2 linked regions of the Larkinella insperata genome follow. The protein of the gene in region 2 interacts with the protein of the main gene of each other region in a pairwise test. Links are inferred from orthologs where the notes say so. Each region holds a gene or a part of one and is shown on either strand. Other genes may lie near its edges.

What was found.
Region 1: the proteins of sucC (region 2) and sucD interact in binary tests that used the Escherichia coli proteins (3 or more experiments, as listed by UniProt). The link is inferred for Larkinella insperata from one-to-one orthologs.

Annotation. Positions count from the first base shown.
Region 1 is NZ_CP110973.1:688,532-699,077, forward strand. The notes cover bases 5,002-7,804. They hold sucD (succinate--CoA ligase subunit alpha), read right to left. Parts: upstream 6,941-7,804; coding sequence 6,062-6,940; downstream 5,002-6,061. Other genes in these bases: OQ371_RS02685 (DUF4271 domain-containing protein), read right to left, coding at 5,002-5,986; OQ371_RS02695 (DUF6962 family protein), read left to right, coding at 7,087-7,737; OQ371_RS02700 (DNA polymerase III subunit gamma/tau), read left to right, coding at 7,789-7,804. Also shown: porM (type IX secretion system motor protein PorM/GldM), read right to left, coding at 1-506; porL (type IX secretion system motor protein PorL/GldL), read right to left, coding at 549-1,376; porK (T9SS ring complex lipoprotein PorK/GldK), read right to left, coding at 1,445-2,515; OQ371_RS02675 (PorP/SprF family type IX secretion system membrane protein), read right to left, coding at 2,779-3,747; OQ371_RS02680 (uroporphyrinogen-III synthase), read right to left, coding at 4,006-4,791; more of OQ371_RS02685, read right to left, coding at 4,832-5,001; more of OQ371_RS02700, read left to right, coding at 7,805-9,642; OQ371_RS02705 (hypothetical protein), read right to left, coding at 9,730-10,149; OQ371_RS02710 (phosphotriesterase family protein), read right to left, coding at 10,333-10,546. UniProt on the Escherichia coli protein: Succinyl-CoA synthetase functions in the citric acid cycle (TCA), coupling the hydrolysis of succinyl-CoA to the synthesis of either ATP or GTP and thus represents the only step of substrate-level phosphorylation in the TCA.
Region 2 is NZ_CP110973.1:6,298,427-6,309,059, reverse strand. The notes cover bases 3,859-6,748. They hold sucC (ADP-forming succinate--CoA ligase subunit beta), read right to left. Parts: upstream 5,969-6,748; coding sequence 4,748-5,968; downstream 3,859-4,747. Other genes in these bases: OQ371_RS25380 (ABC transporter ATP-binding protein), read left to right, coding at 6,131-6,748; OQ371_RS25390 (M48 family metallopeptidase), read left to right, coding at 3,859-4,660. In the rest of the region: OQ371_RS25410 (transketolase), read right to left, coding at 1-470; bcp (thioredoxin-dependent thiol peroxidase), read right to left, coding at 548-997; OQ371_RS25400 (M23 family metallopeptidase), read right to left, coding at 1,058-3,034; OQ371_RS25395 (fumarylacetoacetate hydrolase family protein), read right to left, coding at 3,070-3,681; more of OQ371_RS25390, read left to right, coding at 3,833-3,858; more of OQ371_RS25380, read left to right, coding at 6,749-6,802; OQ371_RS25375 (peptidase associated/transthyretin-like domain-containing protein), read right to left, coding at 7,096-7,794; OQ371_RS25370 (PA0069 family radical SAM protein), read left to right, coding at 7,970-9,031; OQ371_RS25365 (alpha/beta fold hydrolase), read left to right, coding at 9,313-10,176; OQ371_RS25360 (sigma-54-dependent transcriptional regulator), read right to left, coding at 10,263-10,633. UniProt on the Escherichia coli protein: Succinyl-CoA synthetase functions in the citric acid cycle (TCA), coupling the hydrolysis of succinyl-CoA to the synthesis of either ATP or GTP and thus represents the only step of substrate-level phosphorylation in the TCA.

The sequences.
Region 1 (10,546 bases), 5.6 Mb from region 2 along the record:
TTTGCATCGACGGCCAACGGCGTAAACTTCGCATTTGGATTGTATTTTTGTAATTGCTGTGTGTACTGGTTCAGTTTGTTCTGCAACTCGTACGCTTTACCATTTTTGTTGTTGCCAATCATGATAGCTCCAACTTTGGTTTCTTCGCTGGGATTTTTGATGTTGCCCTGTTCGTCAAGCCCACCGCCCGCTTCGTTGATGATTTGCTCTTTGAGCGCGTCCAACTGAGCAACGATGTCTGAGGTAATTTCACGAACTTCCTGGGCTTGCTTTACAATTGCTAAATCTGAAGCTCGATTACCCGATTTGTCAACCGTAGCTTTGATATTATCGAGCGTCGACTGGTTAATTCGGCTGGCTGAACCCGTAGACGTTTCAAGGCTATTGTTCAGCAGAATAAATTTTTCCAGCAAGGCCGAACTAACCTGCAAAGCAAGCATAGCCGTCAATACCAGATACATCATCCCGATCATCTTCTGCCGGGGTGTTTCTTTTCCTCCTGCCATTAGTTTATGGTAGTGTAAGCTGTAATGTAGTTAAATTGGAAGTTATTTCGCACCGTTGCCTGAACCCCGCATAGCCGTTAACATGCTGCCATATACGTTGTTCAACGAAGCCAGGTTGTTAGTCAGCTTCGACAATTCATTTTTGAACTGTTGCGTATCGCGGCTTGCTTCTGACATGTTTTCCATCGCGCTTGTCAGGTTGCTGTAGAACGCGTTCATGGCTTTCAAATGCTTGTTGGTATCCTGTAGCTCCAGTTCGTAAACGGCATTCAGGGCCCCCATGCTCTGCGTAATTTTTTGGAACTGAGTCCGGTATTCTTTTGCATCCTGCGTAGCGTCCGCCATAGCGTTCATAGACGTTACGGCGACACCGTACGATTTGTTCATCTCGTTGATCGAGCTGGCAGCCTGCCGTACATTCTGCGTGTATTCGGTGGTGGCAATGGTGGCGTCAGATACATCACGCATTTTGCCAACGGTATCCGTGAAGCTGCGCAACCCCGTACCCAATTTTTCAAAAACATCCGGCGTCACTTTCGCGTCAGCCAGCATTTTATCCATGTTCGCTGTCAGACCGTTGCTTTGCAGCGCTGGGCTCCGTTTTGGCAATTCACCTTTATAATCATCCGCTAATTCCGGGTAGACCCGCGTCCAATCCGGCTCCGTTGAAGCGGGTTGGAAAAATGTTTGTAATGCAAAAAGAGCAAAAATGGCGGCTTCTATCGAAAGACCGATGGTTAGCATCGGGCCACCCCAATCAAAGTGTTGAATTTTACCTAAAGCTCCAAGGACAACAACCGCGGCCCCGGCACTGTATATGGTTGGAAGAATTCTGTCGAAAAAAACACTAGAACCGTTACTTTTAGCCATGGTATTAAGAAATAATAATTAGTCTATTATTATGATTAGTTAAAGATTGCTGGTTTGAAAGAATCAGCTTAACGCCGGGATCCCGTTCTTCCCTGGAAATTATCCATCACACAGCGGAAACCGATGTAAGAACGTTTGGTGTTTTCATCTTCATAATACCGCGTTCCTGTTTCCAGGTAATAAGCAATATCTTTCCAAGAACCACCGCGTACTACTTTCTTCGGTTCGTCGGCGTTCTGGTTGTCCGGGTTCATATCCCAAACAATCGCTGAAGCATTTTCCGCATAAGCATCGCGCGTCCATTCGGCGACGTTACCCGCCATGTTGTACAAACCGTAGTCGTTCGGGTTGTAGGCGTTTGCCGGTGCGGTGTAAGGATAACCATCCGCATCGAAATTACCGCGCTGTGGTTTAAAGTTCGCCAAATAGCAGCCTTTTCCGTTGGCTACGTAAGGACCACCCCAGGGGTATTTTGCCGAGTTGTGTCCACCGCGAGCAGCCCATTCCCACTCCGCTTCCGAAGGCAGCCGGAACCGGGGTGATACAAATTGCCCTTCTTTTGTGCGGTAATCGTTGTACAGATTGGAACGCCAGTTACAAAAATACTGCGCTGCGTTCCAGCTTACACCCACCACCGGATACGTATCAAACGCCGGGTGCGAGAAGTAGTATTCGAGCATCGGGTCACCGTTGTGGTACGTAAAGTCGTTTTTCCAAACGGTTGTATCGGGGTAATACTTGCTCATAATTTCTTCCTCGCCCAGAACGGAAACCGAGTCCGTTAAGAGGGCATTGACGAACTGCCGGTATTCGTTGTTGGTAATTTCGGTGTCATCCATATAGAATGAACTGATCGTTACCCGACGGTTCATGTTGGCTTGGCTGGCAGCCAGATCTTCGTCGGCCTGCCCCATCATGAAAGACCCTGACGGAACCAATACCATACCGTATGGTGTGGTTTGTTTCCAGCCCTTCCGGCCCCCGGCAGTGATCTCACCGTTAACGACGCCGACATCTTCACCTTTTCCTTTTCCCCCGCCAAATTTGGATTTGATAAACCCGCAACCCTGCATCAGCAGAATCGTTGCCACCACCATCACCCCACGGGCTGCGTTGCCGGTAAACCACTTGTTACTCATAGTTGTATGATACGTTAAAATCTGTTTCGCGTGCAAACCAGTCTTAGAACGAAAATAAAGCAATTTATTGTATACGTACATTTGAATTGATTAAATGCAGTTATAATTCAGAAAAAGTACAAAGTTACACCCGATCCGTTCTATCAGCCGATCTGCTCCATTTTTCAAAATTATCACTTTAGCTTTAAACAGCCTAACAATAATTAAGCCAACGTTGATCGTAATAATCAGAGGCTGAAACAATAGCAACTTCGTAGCTGATCTCAATAACGGAAACGGGGGGTTCGAATAATGGGTTTTCGTCCAGACCGGGGTTCAGGAAGTGAATACGAAAGCAATATTTCGTGCGAAGTTGGGCTCTTAGCGTCGCGGTTACTTACCACGAAATCAAACGCATACCCAAACCGCAGGGAATTGTTGCGCAATAAACTGATGCCAGCCGTTGCGCTGAACGCATCCCCCTGACGGTATCCCAAACCGGCCCAGTAACGCTTATCGTACATGGCCAGCACGCTTACCTCCAGCGACGAAAACGTGCCATCGGTATTAAATTTATAAATCGCCGACGGCATGAAATCAAGGGCGTAGTTCCATTCGTAACGGTACCCGGCCGTGATGTAGGCCGTTTGGTACAACGGGTTCTGCCCGATATCGGTTCCTACGGTATAGTCCGGTTGGTTGAGGTGTTTCATACTGGCCCCAACGTAATAGGTATCGGTGTTGTAATAAACCCCCGCTCCAATATCCGGTCTGGTCTGGTTGACCCGCCCGTTCTGAATCAGCGGATCTTCCGGATCGTTGGGCCGGAAACGGTCGTAGTTAATCGACCAGTTGTGCAACCCTGCTTCGGCGCCCAACGACAGCGTTCCTTTTTTCAGCGGTACCCGAAACGCGTAGGCAAGCTGCACTTTCTGAAATCCCTGCGGACCGAATGTTTCGTTGACCGCGTATAACCCGACTCCACTCCGGATTTTGTTCAACGGCATGTTGAACGAAAAAAGTTGGGTACTGGGTGCTCCCCCTGCATCGTACGTGCCCTGATAAGCCAGGTATTGGGTTCGATGGACCAGTTGAAACCGGGTAACGCCCTCCGAGCCAACGGCGGCCGGGTTGTAATACACCGGATTAAATATGAACATACTGAACTGTGGGTCCTGATTTTGCGCTTCGACGGTTGAAGCCAATCCCATACCAACCACCAGCAATAAGACAGCGTATAACTTACGATTCATATAATCTCAGACAAATCAACCGATTATTTTCCGATAGCCATTCGAACGTTAAACTAAAAGAGCAACAATCTGTTCGGCGGCAAGACTACCAAAGCGGCATGTTACCTATTAAACGGAGTTTTTCCAAAAATATTGGTATAAAAAGAGACAGTTTAAAACTATAATTGCGCGGGTTGAATGATGCCAAGATTCCAGCGAAATCCGTGCCCTCTTCATTCAACCCGCGCAATTTCACGGCCCGGCAATGCAGCAATTGATTTACTGATTGTTGGCCTGCTTTATGTAAATTTCCAGTGCACCCGCCATTGAGGGCGCGTTAGGCAAGGGAGCCTCAATGTCCAGAATAAAGCCCGCTTCGGATACTGCCCGCGCCGTGGTTGGACCAAAAGCCGCCATCCGAATGCCGTTCTGCTCAAAATCCGGGAAGTTGTGACGCAGCGCATTCACCCCCGACGGACTGAAAAACGCGATGATGTCGAACGACTTAATATCCAGATCCGATAAGTCGGCCGGAACGGTTTCATACATGATGGCTTCGGTCAGGTGCAGACCACTGGTGTCCATGAAATCCGGAATGTCGTTACCCCGGATGTTGGAGCAGGGAAACAGAAACTTTTCGTTCTTGTGCTTCCGAATCAGGTCAAACAGGTCGGCGGCTGTTTTGTTGCCGGTGAAAATTTTCCGTTTGCGAATAACGATGTATTTCTGCAGGTAATTGGCCGTTTGCTCAGTTACACAGAAATACTTCATATCGGCCGGCATTTCCATCCGGGCTTCCTGACAAATTCGGAAGAAGTGATCGACGGCGTTACGGCTGGTGAAAATAATGGCCGTGTGGTCGAGGATGTTGATTTTCTGCTTTCGAAAGTCTTTGTAGGAGACGCCCTCGATCTGGATGAATGGGCGAAAATCAATTTGCAGGTTGTATTTACCGGCAATCTGAAAATAAGGTGAATTATTGTCGGCAGGTCGGGCTTGGGTTACTAAGATGCTGGCAACTTTTGTCAGCCTTTCCTGGTCGTACTTCGCAGAAATCTCACTCATCGAATACCTCGCGTTTTGTGTTTAAATCTTGCCTAATTGGCTACAGGGCGAACCGCACCCCAATGGTTAACGGAATCAATTCAACGATGCAAAGGTACGAAAATAAATAGAGATTTTTGACAACACCTTTGTTTGCAATCACAACATACAAGAGTGCCAATCGAAGTACGTAAAAGCTTACAAACGGCACCATCAGCCAGGTACTCGACCAGGTAGCGTTGACGGGTGTATTGGCGGAAAGAATGGCGACCAGAATGGCCCCCGCCGTAAAAAAAATTAGTGACGACTGAATGGCTTTGAAAAAATGCAGATTGACTACCTGTTCAAGCCGGTACAGCCCGCCAATGACGGCAATAAATACATACTTCGCCACCAGCAACAGAAAGGCCAGTGCGCTTAGCTCAAAGAAGGTAACAATAAGGTCGAACAGGCTCTGTCCGCGCAACAGCAGTGCCCTCGACAGAAACAAATCAATGTTTTTGCTCTGAACGATCATGTACAGGTAGGCCGTTATGAAGCTTAGATTCAGCAAAAAGAGCAGATTGATGAGGCCGAGCGGGCGGTTAACCAGAAATAGTTCGTCCCGATCGGTTATGGACAGCAGATCCGTCAGATCAAAAAAGCGGATGAAGGCCCGGTGGTGAAAATTAAAAAGATAGGCGTTGAGGGCCGCAATAAATAGCAGGCTTAACGTGAAGAAATTTGCGTAAGCCGACGGCCGGCGCGGCAGAATGCTCAGGCGGGTTTCGGCGGCTGCGACTTCTTTCTGAGCCGCTGATTTAAGGTGCCCGATGAAAACCTGCTTATCGTCCACTCCCGGACTTCCGTGGACTGTCAGGAACAATTCGGGTTTGCGGTAGGCCCGGTATAAACTATCCAGATTCATGACCAGCCACTCGTTGGCGTTCAGCCTGCGCTTGAGGGCCGCATCAATAAACAGGTACCCGGTCTGGCGGGTTGAAATTAGGAGGTAGTACCGGCGGTTACTTTCGGCATCCAGAAAAAAGCTGACCGAATTGACCAGCGCGTGCTGTTCGTCAATGAAAGGCACGTAGGATTTATAGGTCTGATCATAGACCAACCAGTCATTGCGGAAGTCGTGGACGGGAAAAAACTGTTGATTCGGTCCAACTCCCTGCGCCCTACTCCCCAAAGCCCACAGCAGCAACGTGGACACAATCAAACAAAACCGCACAAAAAAACAGAGTTATGAATGATGAGTTATGAACGATGCATTCATACTTCATCATTCATAACTCATCCCTTTATTTTAATTTTTTCCGAGTGCTTTCAGCATCGTTTCTCCGATCAGAGCGGGTGATTCAACAACGTGAATACCGCATTCGGCCATAATACGCATTTTAGCGGCTGCGGTATCGTCCGCTCCGCCAATGATGGCACCGGCGTGGCCCATCCGGCGGCCTTTGGGGGCGGTTTGTCCGGCGATGAAACCGACCACCGGCTTTTTGTTACCACTAGCCTTGATCCAGTGGGCGGCTTCCGCTTCCATACCCCCACCGATTTCACCGATCATCACGATTCCTTCGGTTTCCGGATCGTTCATCAGCAGTTCAACGGCTTCCCGCGTGGTTGTGCCGATGATGGGGTCCCCCCCGATACCGATGGCCGTCGTCTGGCCCAGTCCTACTTTTGAGAGTTGGTCAACGGCTTCGTAGGTCAGCGTACCGGATTTTGAGACAATACCGATGGTGCCTTTTTTGAAAATGAAGCCGGGCATAATTCCCACCTTGCACTCTTCGGACGTCATAACACCCGGGCAGTTAGGTCCAATCAGCCGTACATCTTTATCTTTCAGGTATTCTTTCGCTACCATCATATCCTTGGTCGGAATGCCTTCGGTGATGCAGATGATTACTTTAATTCCGGCATCCGCGGCTTCCATGATCGCATCGGCAGCAAACGCGGGTGGAACAAAAATAATCGAAACATCAGCCCCCGCCTTTTCAACGGCTTCCTTCACGGTGTTGAATACGGGCCGATCGAGATGCGTCTGTCCGCCTTTGCCCGGTGTCACACCGCCAACGACGTTTGTGCCATACTCAATCATCTGCTGAGCATGAAATGACCCCTCAGAGCCCGTAAAGCCCTGTACGATAACCTTGGAATTCTTGTTAACTAATACGCTCATGATGAATGGAAAGCTATGCTATGCGTGTGAAGGTATAAGCTTTTGGAACCGGCGCAAAAGTAGAGCGAAATGGGTAAAGAACAAAGTTAAGAGTGAAGAGTTAAGAATTAAGCGTTAAAAGAGCGGCCTTCAGCTCTTTCCGCGCCGTGCGTAACGCTCAAGACTTTTGCCTTTTTCTTCTAAAAATTGTTATTTCCAGCATGAACCTATCAAATATGCTTTCAGAGGCCGTGCTGGCTTTTACAGGAATTTGGGTCTTTTGGCGGTACTTTCAGGGGTTGAGTTGGTATAATCGAATTTTGTGGGGGCTTTTTTTAATGACCATTTCCATGACGGCGCTGGTCGGAATTCTGAAATATGCTGGGGTTCAGAGCATCATTCCGCTGCATTATTCCCTGGAAACGCTGGCCGGTAGTCTGGGGGTAGTGTGCGTCATTGTCGGAGTCTGGGGAATTGTCCTAAAGCAGCAGATTCCAAAAAGCAGTTTCTTGATCACGATCTTGCTGGGAATCGGTTTGTTTCTTCTCTTGTTACTGAACCCGACGGTAGGCGCCTTTCGCGCTGTGGTTCCTTCTTTGGGGATGGTAATCGTTCTCCTAATCGCTTTTCTGGGCGTTATTCGCCGGGATTCGCGCGCTTCCTGGATCGTGGTCGCCGTCATGATTCTGGCGCTGGCTACCCGCGTCGGCCGGTTAAATAATTTACCCATCCATCCAGCCGACTTTTATCATTATACCCTTTCATTATCAATCCTTTGCTTCGGCAAATCCGTCAAGGGCCTGCGTGAGCAAATGTAGCGGACGGAGATTTTAACCAGCAAGGTTCCAACTTTTTGGCTAACTTGCACCATGGATAATTTTGTTGTCTCGGCCCGAAAATACCGTCCGGCAACCTTCGACACCGTCGTCGGGCAGGCACACATAACGACTACGCTTAAGAATGCGATTTTAACCAATCACCTGGCGCAGGCTTTTCTGTTTTGCGGACCGCGCGGGGTTGGAAAAACAACGTGTGCCCGCATCCTGGCTAAAACCATCAACTGCCAGAATCTGGGTAAAATTCAATCGGCGGATGCCGTCGAACCCTGCGATCAGTGCGAATCGTGCGTCAGCTTCAACCAGAACGCGTCGTTCAACATTCACGAACTGGATGCGGCTTCCAACAATTCGGTGGAAGACATCCGGAACCTGATTGACCAGGTGCGCTACCCACCCCAGTCGGGAAAATACAAGATTTACATCATTGACGAGGTTCACATGCTCTCGCAGGCCGCTTTCAACGCGTTCCTGAAGACACTCGAAGAACCTCCCTCCTACGCCATTTTTATTCTGGCGACCACCGAGAAACACAAGATTCTGCCCACAATCCTGTCGCGCTGCCAGTTGTTTGATTTCAACCGGATCCAGCCCCGCGACATCAGCAATCACCTGGCCAATATTGCCCAGAAAGAAAGCATTCAGGCGGAATACGAAGCCCTCGAACTGATTGCCCAGAAAGCGGACGGCGGTTTGCGCGACGCCCTCTCGATGTTCGACCTGAACGTGACGTTTTCGGAAGACCGCATTTTGCGTTACAAGGAAGTGCTGGAAAACCTGCACATTCTGGATTACGACTATTACTTCCGGCTCACCGACCTGCTGCTGGCGGCCAATCTGCCACAAAGCCTGCTGTTGTTCGACGAAATTCTGCGGAAAGGATTCGACGGTCATCAATTTATCGTCGGCCTGAGTGAGCATTTCCGGAATTTGCTGGTGTGCAAGGATGCGACTACTGTTGAGTTGCTTCAGGTTACCGAAACCATTCAGCAGAAATACCTGCAACAGGCCGCCGAAGCGCCCATGAGCTTTCTGCTGTCGGCGCTGAGCGTCGGAGCCCAGTGCGACATGAATTACAAGGCCGCTAAAAACCAGCGGCTGCACGTGGAAGTCTGCCTGATGAAGCTGGCGAATCTGCCGAACGTCCTTGATGTGTCGGCGCTACCGGCTTCGCCCGATCAATCGAACCAAAGCAATCCTCAACCTGCCGAGCGGGTTGAAAAAAAAAAGGACAGCTCACCTGACCACCAGCCCGTAAGTACAAACGGGACAAACGGAGCAGCGGCCCCCATCCCGTCGCATCCGGGTGAGCCTACGAACGGTAATCACCTGAAAACGAACGGAAACGGCGCGGTAAAAACCGTTGCGGAGCGTCCTCCCGTTGTTGCCGAAATTCCCAAACCCGTCAGCAGCCGACTGCGCACGACAACCAATTTGGTTTCGATGGAGCGGCCGGCCCTGGTTGTGGATACTGGTGCGGCAACCGCTGTGGTTGAAGCGCCCGAACTGCCGAAAGTTGACAAACCGTTTATTTTCGAGCAGCTCAAAGGGGCCTGGAATACGTTTACCCGCCTGCGCGATCAGCAGGGTGGTTCGCAGACGGAGCAGGTGATGCTCAACCGGGAGTTTGTCCTCGACGGCACAACCATTCACATTGCCCTCGACAATTCCCTGCAGGTTGATTTGCTGAACGATTTGCGGCAGGATTTGCTCACCTACCTCCGGCGGGAGTTGCAGAATAGCCAGATTCAGCTTGTTCATTCGGTTGCCGTGCAGGAGACGCGCCGGATGATCTACACTCCACAGGACAAATTCAATTACCTGGCCGAAAAAAACCCGGCCCTGCTGGAGTTGAAGCGGACACTGGGGCTGGATGTGGATTACTAAGAGTGACTTGGTTTAGAATTAGAACGGCCTTCATCTATCCGACTCATTTAGGGAGGAATCGGGATCAATGAAGGCCGTCGCCAAAATTTACTTTTGGAAAGTAAGCGTAACTGGCTCTCCGTCTGCAGTTACCATCATCTGAAGCGTTTGCCCTGCTTCGTTCAACTGAATCCCCGCATCGCTCCGTTGCCCGTTGGCAACCATATAATATTTACCGCCGTCTTTTTCCCACTGGGCCGACTGCGATTGCGTCTGGCAGTCTGTTGACCCTTGTTGTTTGGGGGCAGATACCGTCAGGGTCAGCGTTTTTTCATCCGCCACAAATCGGGTGTCTTTGTAACAAGCCAGATTAGCAACATCGGCGGTTTGACCATTTGCCTGAAGCGTTTTCAAATACCACGAACCAATGATTGGGTCCTGGTTAGGTTGTGGATCATCATTTTTCTCTTTGCAGGAAAACTGAACGAGAGCAATAGCGAGCAAACCGGATAAAATGCGTGTTTTCATGGCGTTGACAGATTACATTTTGTGAATGGATAGACTGCCGCCTAACCCTCAACCGATCGGGCGTCAGTGGTAAGACAACGGCAAAGTTCCGGCAGAAACGGACTTCGCACAATCCACGAAAACCAGTAATTTACAGGTGATTGCTGCGAAAATCAGCGGTTTGAGAAGAAAATCAGGCAGCGTTTAAGCCGAAAAAACCTTCGCCGGATTATCCACCAGAAGCTGTTTCCACTCTTTCTGGGTGAATCCTTTTTTGTTTAATTCAGGCATCAGTCGCCGGAACAAAACCGTGTAATCCCGCCCAATGGAGCCGCCTTCGGGCTGGGCCGGATCGTACCAACCGGCATCGTGGGAAAGCAGGGTGCGGTGCAAAAGCCGGTTTTCTTTCATCAGCAGC
Region 2 (10,633 bases):
TGCTCACCGTCGCCCATCAGTACGTAAACCTGCTTGTCGTCGCCGTTCAGGCGTTTGGCAAAAGCCGCTCCGCAGGCTACCGAGAGCCCTTGCCCCAGCGAACCCGACGCAATACGGATACCGGGCAGGTGTTCGGCGGTGGCGGGGTGGCCCTGCAGGCGGCTGTCGAGCTTCCGGAACGTTGCCAGTTCAGAAACCGGAAAATAACCGGAACGGGCCAGTACGCTGTAAAAAACCGGCGAAATGTGACCATTCGACAAAAAGAACACATCTTCGTCGCGGGCATCCATGTCAAAAATGACCTTCCCTTCCTGGTCCCGCTTCAGGCGCATCACATCAAAATAAAGCGCGACCAGAAGGTCAGTGCAGCCCAGCGAACCGCCGGGGTGGCCGGAATTAACGGCGTGGACCATCCGGACGATATCGCGCCGGACCTGCGTGGCAATGTGTTGTAATTCTTGGATTTCCATATGTAGAAAAGGGAGTTATGACAAGAGAGGCAAGATGTTCAAAAAGTGTCTGTCGTCTCCTGGCTGGATGCTAATTTCTATTTTAAAATCTGTTCCGCGTGTTTTTCCGTGTCAATTTTGGTGATAACCTCGGAAATCGTGCCCTGCTCGTCAATCAGAAAGGTTGTGCGGACGATTCCCATGAATTTGCGTCCGTACATCGACTTTTCGTGCCAGACGTCGTAGGCTTCCACGATTTTGTGGTCGGTGTCGGCCAGCAGCGGAAATGGCAGGTTATATTTCTTGATGAATTTCTGGTGTGATTTTTCGTCATCAACACTCACGCCGAGTACTTCGTAACCGACTTTTTGCAGATGTTCGTAGTTGTCGCGCAGGCTGCAGGCTTCGGCCGTACAGCCGGGGGTGTCGTCTTTCGGATAAAAATACAGCACGACCTTCTTGCCCCGAAAATCCGATAACCGAACGGGGTTGCCGTCCTGGTCGCGGGATTCAAAGTCGGGCGCTGCGTCGCCGGTTTGGAGAGCCATAGTTTTTAGGTTTAAGTCTTCTGTCAGTAACGGCAAACCGTCTCAATGGTCTGCCAAGGGTTAGTTTTCGTCCCCCCCAACAGCCGCCGAATCGACGGTCATCGGTCGGGGAGCGGGTGGGAGCTGGGCCGTGACGGTGGTTACATTTCCGGCCCGGTCTTTTGCTTCTAACACCACCGAGCCTTCAAACGGTTTCGCCGGATCTAATTTATCCGACCAAACCAGGGCTCTTTTGTAATCGTACTGCATCAAAATCCACTCGCCGTTGACCATCGCCCGCACGGTATCCAATCCCGACAAATCATCTTTCACCGTCGCTACCAGCGCCGTATGATCTTTCCGCAGGAATTTGACCGTCGGCGGATTCGGGTCGGCCAGCAATTGAAATGTTCCTAACTGACGGCTTCGGAACAGAAAATGGTTGTTTTTCCAGAAACCGCCCACGTAATAGCGTCGTCCGCCGTTGATCAGGTACATCTGCGTTTTGCGGGGGTCTTCAACCGGATCGGCCGGAACGAAATCCACTTCAATGTTATCTTTCAGAGCAATCGTTCTCTGGTTAATCGTCAGCTGGTTACCCAGGGTTGAAACGGATAGGTGCAGGGTATCGTACAGGCTCTCCGGAGCAAACGCAACGGTAACGGATGAATCACGGTAGAAAGCTGACTTGCCGGGCAGAATCCGTTTCTTGAAATTCAGGGGCAGAACGGTTTTGCCAACTTGTACCGAATCCGGCAGGTATTTTTGTAGATCCACTACGTAATAAGCTTCATTCCCTCGGACGTAATCCACCGGCAAGTCTTTGGAAGCGCCGCTCGCGAACAAGCGAGCCGTTGGCGGAACGGTCGTTGGAAAATTGCGGGCTCTGATAATCAGGGTGTTTTCTTCAACTGAACTGAAAATGGCCGTCGGTAATTTGCTCGGCGTCAGTTTCCCCGGCAGGGCGTTTTCGGCTTCGGGCAAAACCGTAAACCGCAGGTTGGTGGTGTGCTGGAAGCAGTCGTATAACGTAATCCGGACTTCGTGCGGTTTGCCATCGAAGAGGGGCAGTTTTCCCTGTCTCTGATCGTACCGGTACGAGTTGAGGGTATTGCCGTCGGCGATGTAACACCGGTGAAACCGCTGGCCCGTCAATTGCTCCACCGCGTAATTCATGTGCAGGTTAATCAGCCGGGTTTCTTCGTTCGGGAAGTTGTTCATGTTGTAGGCAAACATCTCCTGATCGTCGAGCTGAATTTCGATGCAGGTGAGTCCATTCCGGAACGGAGAACCGCTGGTACGATCGTGCGCCAGTACTTCCAGACCAATCAGACCGCTGGCCGAAATCGGTTGCGTCAGCACGTAATCCCCGTTGGGCCGCCGAACCGGCGTGAGTGCCAGCCGCCCGGCCTGACCGTTCACGCGGGATGCGGGCGTCAGGGGTTGCAGGGCAATCCGCTCAAAATAAGGCGGAACGTTGTCTTCGATTTCCTGAAAGCCGAAAAGCAGCGGATTGAGCAGGTTATTCTTTTCGTCGCGGATTTCAAAGTGCAGGTGCGGGCCGCCCGACCCCCCCGTGTTTCCCGACAACGCGATGATCTGCCCTTTTTTCACCGGAAACTGGTTGGGCGCCGGACGCAGATCAATTTCAAACGTCTGTTTTTTGTATTGTTCCGCTCGCAGATACTGACCCAGCGTATCGCTCAGGGTTTTGAGGTGGCCGTAAACCGTCGTGAGGCCGTTGGGGTGTTTGATGAAGATAACGTTGCCGTACCCGCCCGTGAAGACTGCAATCCGGGACACATAGCCGTCGGCGGCTGCGTACACGTCCAGTCCTTCGCGCTGGGCGGTCCGGATGTCGATTCCGGCGTGGAAGTGGTTCGGACGCAGATCGCCCAACCCACCCGAGAGCGAATTGGCTTCGCCGGGCATGATGGGAAACAGAAAATAACCGGGTTGAACGGCTTTCAAAATAGTCTTGTCGGGCTTTTGTCCGAAGCCGGAATGCAACAGCAGCAGCAAGCTCGCCAGACCTACGTAAAATAACTTTGTTCTCACAATTTCTACCATATTCCCCTGCCTGAAGCCGTTCGCTATTTTACATCAAATTCCAACATTTTCCGGTCTTCGAGGTAAGCCGTCAGCCGGTCGCCAATCTGGACGGGGCCAACGCCTTTCGGTGTACCGGTAAAAAGAATATCGCCCTGAAGGAGCATGAAGTAGTTGGAAACAAACGAAATCAGGTAGTCGATTTGAAACAGCATCATGGAGGTATTGCCCACCTGCCGGGTTTCGCCGTTTACGTCGAGCCGAAAGTTTAGGTTTTGCAAATCCGGGAAATCCGTCTTGGGAACAAAAGCCGACATGGGGGCCGAGCCGTTGAATCCTTTGGCCAGATCCCACGGTAACCCTTTGGTTTTCAGCTTTGATTGCAGATCGCGCGCCGTGAAGTCGATGCCCACGCCAATTTCGTCATAATAGCGGTGGGCAAACTTTTGCTCAATGTTTTTACCCGTGCGGCTGATGCGCACGATGATTTCTACTTCGTGGTGAACGTCGGTTGAAAAATCAGGGTAGAAAAACGGATCGCCGGGGCGCAGGACGGCTGTCTCGGGTTTGGTGAAAATAACCGGATCGTCGGGTTGCTCGTTGTTTAGTTCCTTGATGTGCTCCGCGTAATTGCGTCCGACGGCGATGATTTTCATAAAAATTAAACTTTTGCTGCTGCCGCAAATCTAAACAGGAAAGACGGCTCAACCGCACGCTAGTTAAAAAAATTGAACAAAGTGGAACTTACAACAGTCTCTAGTAGATAGTTTTGACGTCTAATTTTTTAAACAATTCTATATTCTAACCATGAAAAGAGCGATAATGGCCATATTGCTGGTTGGCCTTGTAATTGCGTGTCAGAAGGTTCCGTTAACGGGTCGGAATCAGCTGGTGTTGATTCCGAATTCTCAGATGTTACCGTTGAGTTTTACAAATTATAAGGGTGTGTTGGATTCGAGCCGGGTTGTTCGTACCGGGGCGCAGGAAGATATGATCAAGCGCGTAGGGGCACGAATTCAGAAAGCCGTCGAAACATACATGGCGGCTAACAACCTCAGCGACCGTTTGAGTGGGTTTCAGTGGGAGTTCAACCTGATTGAAAGTCCGCAGGTCAACGCCTGGTGTATGCCGGGGGGGAAGGTGGCGTTTTATACGGGTATTCTGCCCTACACGCAGAACGAAGCGGGCGTGGCTACGGTTATGGGCCACGAAGTTTCGCACGCCATTGCCGAGCATGGTAACGAACGGATGAGTGAAGAACTGGTCGCCAGCGGTTTGTTGCAAGGCGGTCAATTGGTTCTGGGCTCGCTCTCGCAAAACCAGCGCAGCCAGACCAACGCGTTGTTGCTTCAGGCCGTCGGAGCGGGGCTTCCGGCCGCCTATCAGGTCGGGCGAGCATTGCCGCACAGCCGCTCGCAGGAGTCGGAAGCAGACAAACTGGGCCTTATTTTTATGGCGATGGCGGGCTATAATCCGCAGGAAGCGGTTAATTTCTGGGGCCGGATGGCGAAAGCGGGCGGGGGCCAAAAACCGCCGGAATTCCTGTCAACGCACCCGTCGGATGAGCGCCGGATTCGCGACCTGGAAAAGCAAATGCCGGACGCCATGAAGTACTACCAGCAAGGTAGACGATAAGGCCGCGAATAAATAAAGAAGCGGATGTCGGAAAAGGAAGACACTCCCTTTTCCGGCATCCGCTTCTTTATAGAAACTCCTGATTCCTTATTCTACTCCTTCCAGTACTTGCTTCACTTTGGCAGCAGCATCTTTCAGCTGAACGGCCGAGAATACTTTCAGGCCGGATTCGTCGATGATGCGGGCTCCTTCTTCGGCGTTGGTTCCCTGCAGACGAACGATGATCGGCACTTTGATATCGCCAATGGCTTTGTAGGCTTCAACTACCCCCGTTGCAACCCGGTCACCGCGGACAATCCCGCCGAATATGTTGATCAGGATCGCTTTTACGTTTGGGTCTTTCAGAATGATCCGGAAGCCCGCTTCCACGGTTTTTGCATTAGCACCACCCCCTACGTCCAGGAAGTTGGCCGGTTCGCCACCCGACAGTTTGATGATGTCCATCGTGGCCATCGCCAGACCGGCACCGTTTACCATACAACCGACGTTACCGTCCAGTTTAACGTAATTCAGGTCGTTGGCCGTTGCTTCTACTTCCAGCGGATCTTCTTCTGCAATGTCGCGGAGGTTTTTCAGGTCCGGATGACGGTACAGGGCGTTGTCATCCAGATTCACCTTGGCATCCACCGCCAGAATTTTGTTGTCGGATGTTTTCAGCACCGGGTTGATTTCGAACATGGACGAATCCGTTTCGACATACGCTTTATACAGCGCTCCGATGAATTTCACCATTTCTTTGAACGCTTCACCCTCCAGGCCCAGCGCAAAGGCGATGTTGCGCACCTGAAACGACTGCAGGCCGATGGCCGGATCCACCCATTCCTTCACGATTTTTTCGGGAGAATGCTCAGCTACTTCTTCAATGTCCATACCGCCTTCGGTGCTGGCCATGATGACGTTGCAGGCTTTGGCGCGATCCAGCAGAATACCGATGTAATATTCCTTGGGCTCGGAAGCGCCGGGGTAGTATACATCCTGAGCAACCAGGACTTTATTGACTTTCCGGCCTTCAGGGCCAGTCTGGTGCGTTACCAGGACATTACCGATGATATTTTTGGAAATTTCACGTACGTCATCGACCGACTTGGCCAATTGAACCCCACGTTGCTCCGATCCCTGAATTTTGCCTTTACCACGGCCTCCAGCGTGGATCTGCGATTTAATTACGACAAACTTCGAATTGGTTTGCGCCATGATCTGCTTGGCGGCTTCAACGGCTTTTTCGGGCGATTCGGCTACGATGCCTTCCTGGACCCGGACACCGTATTGTTTCAATATCTCTTTACCCTGGTACTCGTGAATGTTCATATGGAGCAAAACAAGGAATGGTGAAAAAAACATTACTTTCGCGTGTAAAGATAGTTTAACGAAATTTAGCGGAACAACTTCTTTCGGTTTTAAAATTCAGCAGGGAACTCGTTCTGCTGGTAAAAACCGGTTTTTCGCGCCACTCTGACCCGCTTATCTTCTATGCAACCGCTTCTGGAAGCCATCAACATAACCCGTTCCCACGGCGATCTGCCCGTTCTGAAGGGCATCAACCTGAGTATTCAATCTGGGGAGGTCGTATCCATCGTTGGAGCCTCCGGTGCCGGTAAAAGCACCCTGCTTCATATCTTAGGAACGCTCGACCGCCCCGATTCAGGACAAATCACGCTGGCGGAACAGAATGTGTTTAAACTCAATGAAAAAGACCTGGCCCGCTTCCGAAACGAACGGATCGGGTTTGTGTTTCAGTTTCATAACCTGCTGGCAGAATTTACCGCTCTAGAGAATGTTTGTCTGCCGGGATTTATTGCCGGTCACGACGAGAAAAAGGTGCGGGTCCGGGCGGAGGAATTATTAAATATTCTGGGCGTAGGTGACCGGAAGGCCCATTTACCATCTCAATTATCGGGGGGGGAGCAGCAGCGAACCGCCGTCGCCCGCGCCCTGATCAATTCTCCCGCCATTGTTTTCGCCGACGAGCCCAGCGGCAACCTAGATTCACATAACGCTGAGGAACTTCACAAGCTATTTTTTCGGTTACGTAATGAGTTAGGGCAAGCGTTTGTGATTGTAACTCATAATGAGTTGCTGGCTGATATGGCCGACCGAAAACTGACGATTCGGGACGGTTTGATCCTCGATGAACAGCGATAAGTAATAGTACCTAATCAGGAAGTCTACGCTTAGTTTTTAGTTTACGGTTAATGTATTGAATATCAATGGTTTGTTTTGGATAAGTTGGTGGTGTAAAATTTTTTTGACCATTTTGAATTTTATATCATAACTAATCATATATATTTGCATTGAAAAGAAAAGTTTTTCATAACGTTGAGTAAATCAGAAAGCCATGAGGGAAATTCCGCATGGCTTTTTCGTTTTTTAGGTAGAACAACTTATGAAGCAAGTCACTGATGAGTGTACTTGCGGGCGTAGTAAATGCTTAAAGGTTAGCGCTTAAAGGCTTTGAGGCATTGCAGGATGGCAAACGTAAGTTCGTATTCACTGGCTTGTAGGATGGCCATGTCATCAAGCTGGCAAAATTCCTTAAGTTTTTCGAGGTCGTTGCCGGTCAGGTCGGTTGCCCGGCTTGCCACCAGTTCAAAACGGTAAACGGCCAGCTTGTGCCGCCGGTCTTCCTGCATCAGCACGAGCGCTTTACGGTCGGCCTTGGCCCGTCGGCTGAAGGCTTCGTAGAGCAGGGTAATCACCGATCCCGAAGCCGCCCGATCCAGTACCTGTTCCGCCGTTACCCCCCGCTTGGCTTCCGGTTCGCTCAGAAGTTGTTCGAGTTCGCGTTTGAGTTCTGCTTCCTGCTTGCCCCGAACCGTCACCTCCGCCAGATTGATGACGTTATCCGCTAGTTCGCGCTTCATCCGCAACACCGGCTGCTGCGTACTTCCATCCCAGCGAAAGGCTTTCCGACCATGCGTGGGGCTGGTTACCACCACCGAATCGCCGGGTTTAATCTGCAAATAGTAGTTGCCGGTTTGATTAGTACGCCCCACCGCCAGCGAGCGTTTGTTGATGACGCTGGCGTTATTCACTCCCTGACCCGTTTCCTGATCCAGTACTTTACCGATGATGTACTTCGGGCTTTGGCAATAGGCAGCAGAGGCAAAAAAAAGAAAAAAAAACAGGAGTCTCATAGTAAGTGGCAAGTTCGCGATAAACAAATGGGTTGGCAATAATCGGCGGTTCTTTAAGAAAAATTAACAGCTTACCCGCTCGTTCTGCTACCAAAAGGAGGACTGGCTTTGGTTCTATTTGTGCTTTATATATTTTACTTGTATTATTGGACGTCCATTTTTGAAATATAGCACCATGAAAAACGATTTCCTTAAAGGACGTGGAGCACAGTTCAACGCTCATAACCGCTTTCAGAAGCTTCAGGTAGAACCGGATGATGAACAGAATGTTCCGGATGCGGATTTCCCGGAACCAACTGTACAGACGCGGTTTTACGAGGATAATCCGAAACAGATTATCAGTCGGCCCACCAGTCCGGATGTCGGCTTTAGTGCTTCCGTCAATCCGTATCTGGGTTGTGAGCACGGGTGTATTTATTGTTACGCCCGCAACACGCATGAATACTGGGGTTTCTCGGCAGGGCTGGATTTTGAGAGCAAGATCATGGTCAAAAAGAACGCGCCGGAATTGCTGGAGAAAGAATTCTTGGCCAAAAACTACCAGCCAGAGGTCCTTCACTTATCGGGAAATACCGATTGCTACCAACCCGCTGAACGCCGGTTTCAGCTGACCCGCCGTATTCTGGAGTTGTGTCTGCTGTACCGCAATCCGGTCAGTATCATTACCAAGAATGCGTTGATCCTGCGCGATAAAGACCTGTTGCAGCAACTGGCGGCCCAGCAGCTCGTAGTGGTGCTGATTACCATTACGACCCTGGACGAGGAACTGCGCCAAAAGATGGAACCGCGCACATTGACGGTCCCGCGTCGGCTGCAAATCATCCAAGAACTATCGGTCATCGGCGTTCCGGTGGGGGTGATGACGGCACCGATCATTCCCAGCCTGAACGAGAAGGATATTCCCCGGATCATCGAACTGGCGGCCCAGCACGGCGCGACCTGGGCGGGGTACACGATTGTCCGGCTGAATGGCGCCATCGGCCCGTTGTTTGAAGACTGGATACAGAAAAACTACCCCGACCGGGCCAACAAAGTCCTGAATCAGATTCGGGAATGCCACGGCGGACAGTTGAGCGATTCCCGATTTGGTACCCGTATGGCGGGCGAAGGCAAGTTTGCCGAACAGATTCGCCAATTTCACCAGATTGCCCTCAACAAATACATGCCGAAAAACGGATTCCCCCAGTTGGATACGACCCGTTTTCTGCGCAAACGGCAGTTGGGTCTGTTTAATTAACGGCCTGCGGTGTTTCACAACGTTTCAGGCACCTATGAACGTCAATTCTATCAGAAGGTCTGCGGACACCTCCGATGCAGCTGTGCCATTCAATAATGATGCTGGGGTGGCAAGGAGTAGGCGATGCCTTCCAGATAATATTTTATTGGGAGGTAAATCAATGTAAGACAATGTGTTGATACGCAAACGTTTGTCGATTATTTAATTGGTTTTTGAGAAAGTTAAAATCCAATAGAGCAGCAGAACCGTTAGTATGGTGATCACTTTAATCAATCAACGTTATGAGTTACATTCAAGCTGGGACCGCTGCGAATGGTGAGCCGGTCAATCTGTTCTATCAGGATTGGGGAACGGGCAATCCCGTGGTATTGATTCACGGTTGGCCCCTGAGTCACGAAATGTGGGAATATCAACTGACCGAACTTCCCAAACACGGTTTGCGTTGCATCGCCTACGACCGCCGGGGCTTTGGTAAATCATCAAAACCGTGGGACGGCTATGATTACGATACACTGGCTGCCGATTTGAAAGCCGTTCTGGACGAACTGGATCTGAACAATGTAACCCTGGTTGGCTTTTCAATGGGGGGCGGTGAAGTGGTGCGGTATTTGAGCCGCTACGGTTCAGACCGCATCGCGAAAATTGTTCTGGTCAGCGCGGTAACACCGTTCATGCTGAAAACCGACGATAACCAGGATGGCGTAGACCCATCGGTTTTTGACGACATGCTGGAAAAAATACAGGCCGACCGCGCCGATTTCCTGGCGACATTCGGCAAACAATTTTATGGTGTCAATCTGCTGAGCCATCCGGTGAGCGATTCGCACCTGAGACGGGATCAGATGCTGGCCCTGCTGGGTTCACCCAGAGCCACCATCGAATGTGCCAAGGCTTTTTCCGGCACCGATTTCCGTTCGGATGTAGCCGCCATTAACGTTCCAACGCTGATCATTCACGGTGATTCGGACGCGACCGTGCCGTTTGAGGCATCGGGTCAGAAAACCCACGCCCTGATCCCGCAGTCGCAACTGCTGGTGTACGAAGGAGAGCCCCACGGCTTGTTCTTTACCCAGAAGGATCAACTGAACGAAGATCTGCTGGCGTTCATATCGTCCACCAGTACGGTGACTGAAACCGCTTATTAAGAGTGAAAAGTTAAAAATTAAGAGTTAAGAGTGAAAAGTAAAGGTGGACGCGCGTCAGCCAACTTTTAATTCTTAACTCTTACCTTTTAATTTATCTGGTATTCCGTGATTTTTCGGTAGAGGGTCGTCAGGCCGATGTTGAGGAGCCGGGCGGCTTCGGTTTTGTTGCCGTTGGTGTGGTGAAGAATGTAGCGGATGTGGTTTTCTTCAACCTGCGCCAGATCGTAAACCGGCCCGTTTGAAACCGATTTTCCGGCGTACAAAAGGTCATAAGGCAACAAATCCGGGGTTAACTCCGGTCCATCGGCCAGAATAACGGCTCGTTCAATCACGTTTTTCAACTCCCGAATATTTCCTTTCCAGTCGTGCTGACGAAGTTTCTGCTCAAACTCCGGGCTTAATTTGACGTCGCGCTTGCCAATTTTCAGTGCACTTTGGCGGGCAAACTGCTCGGCGA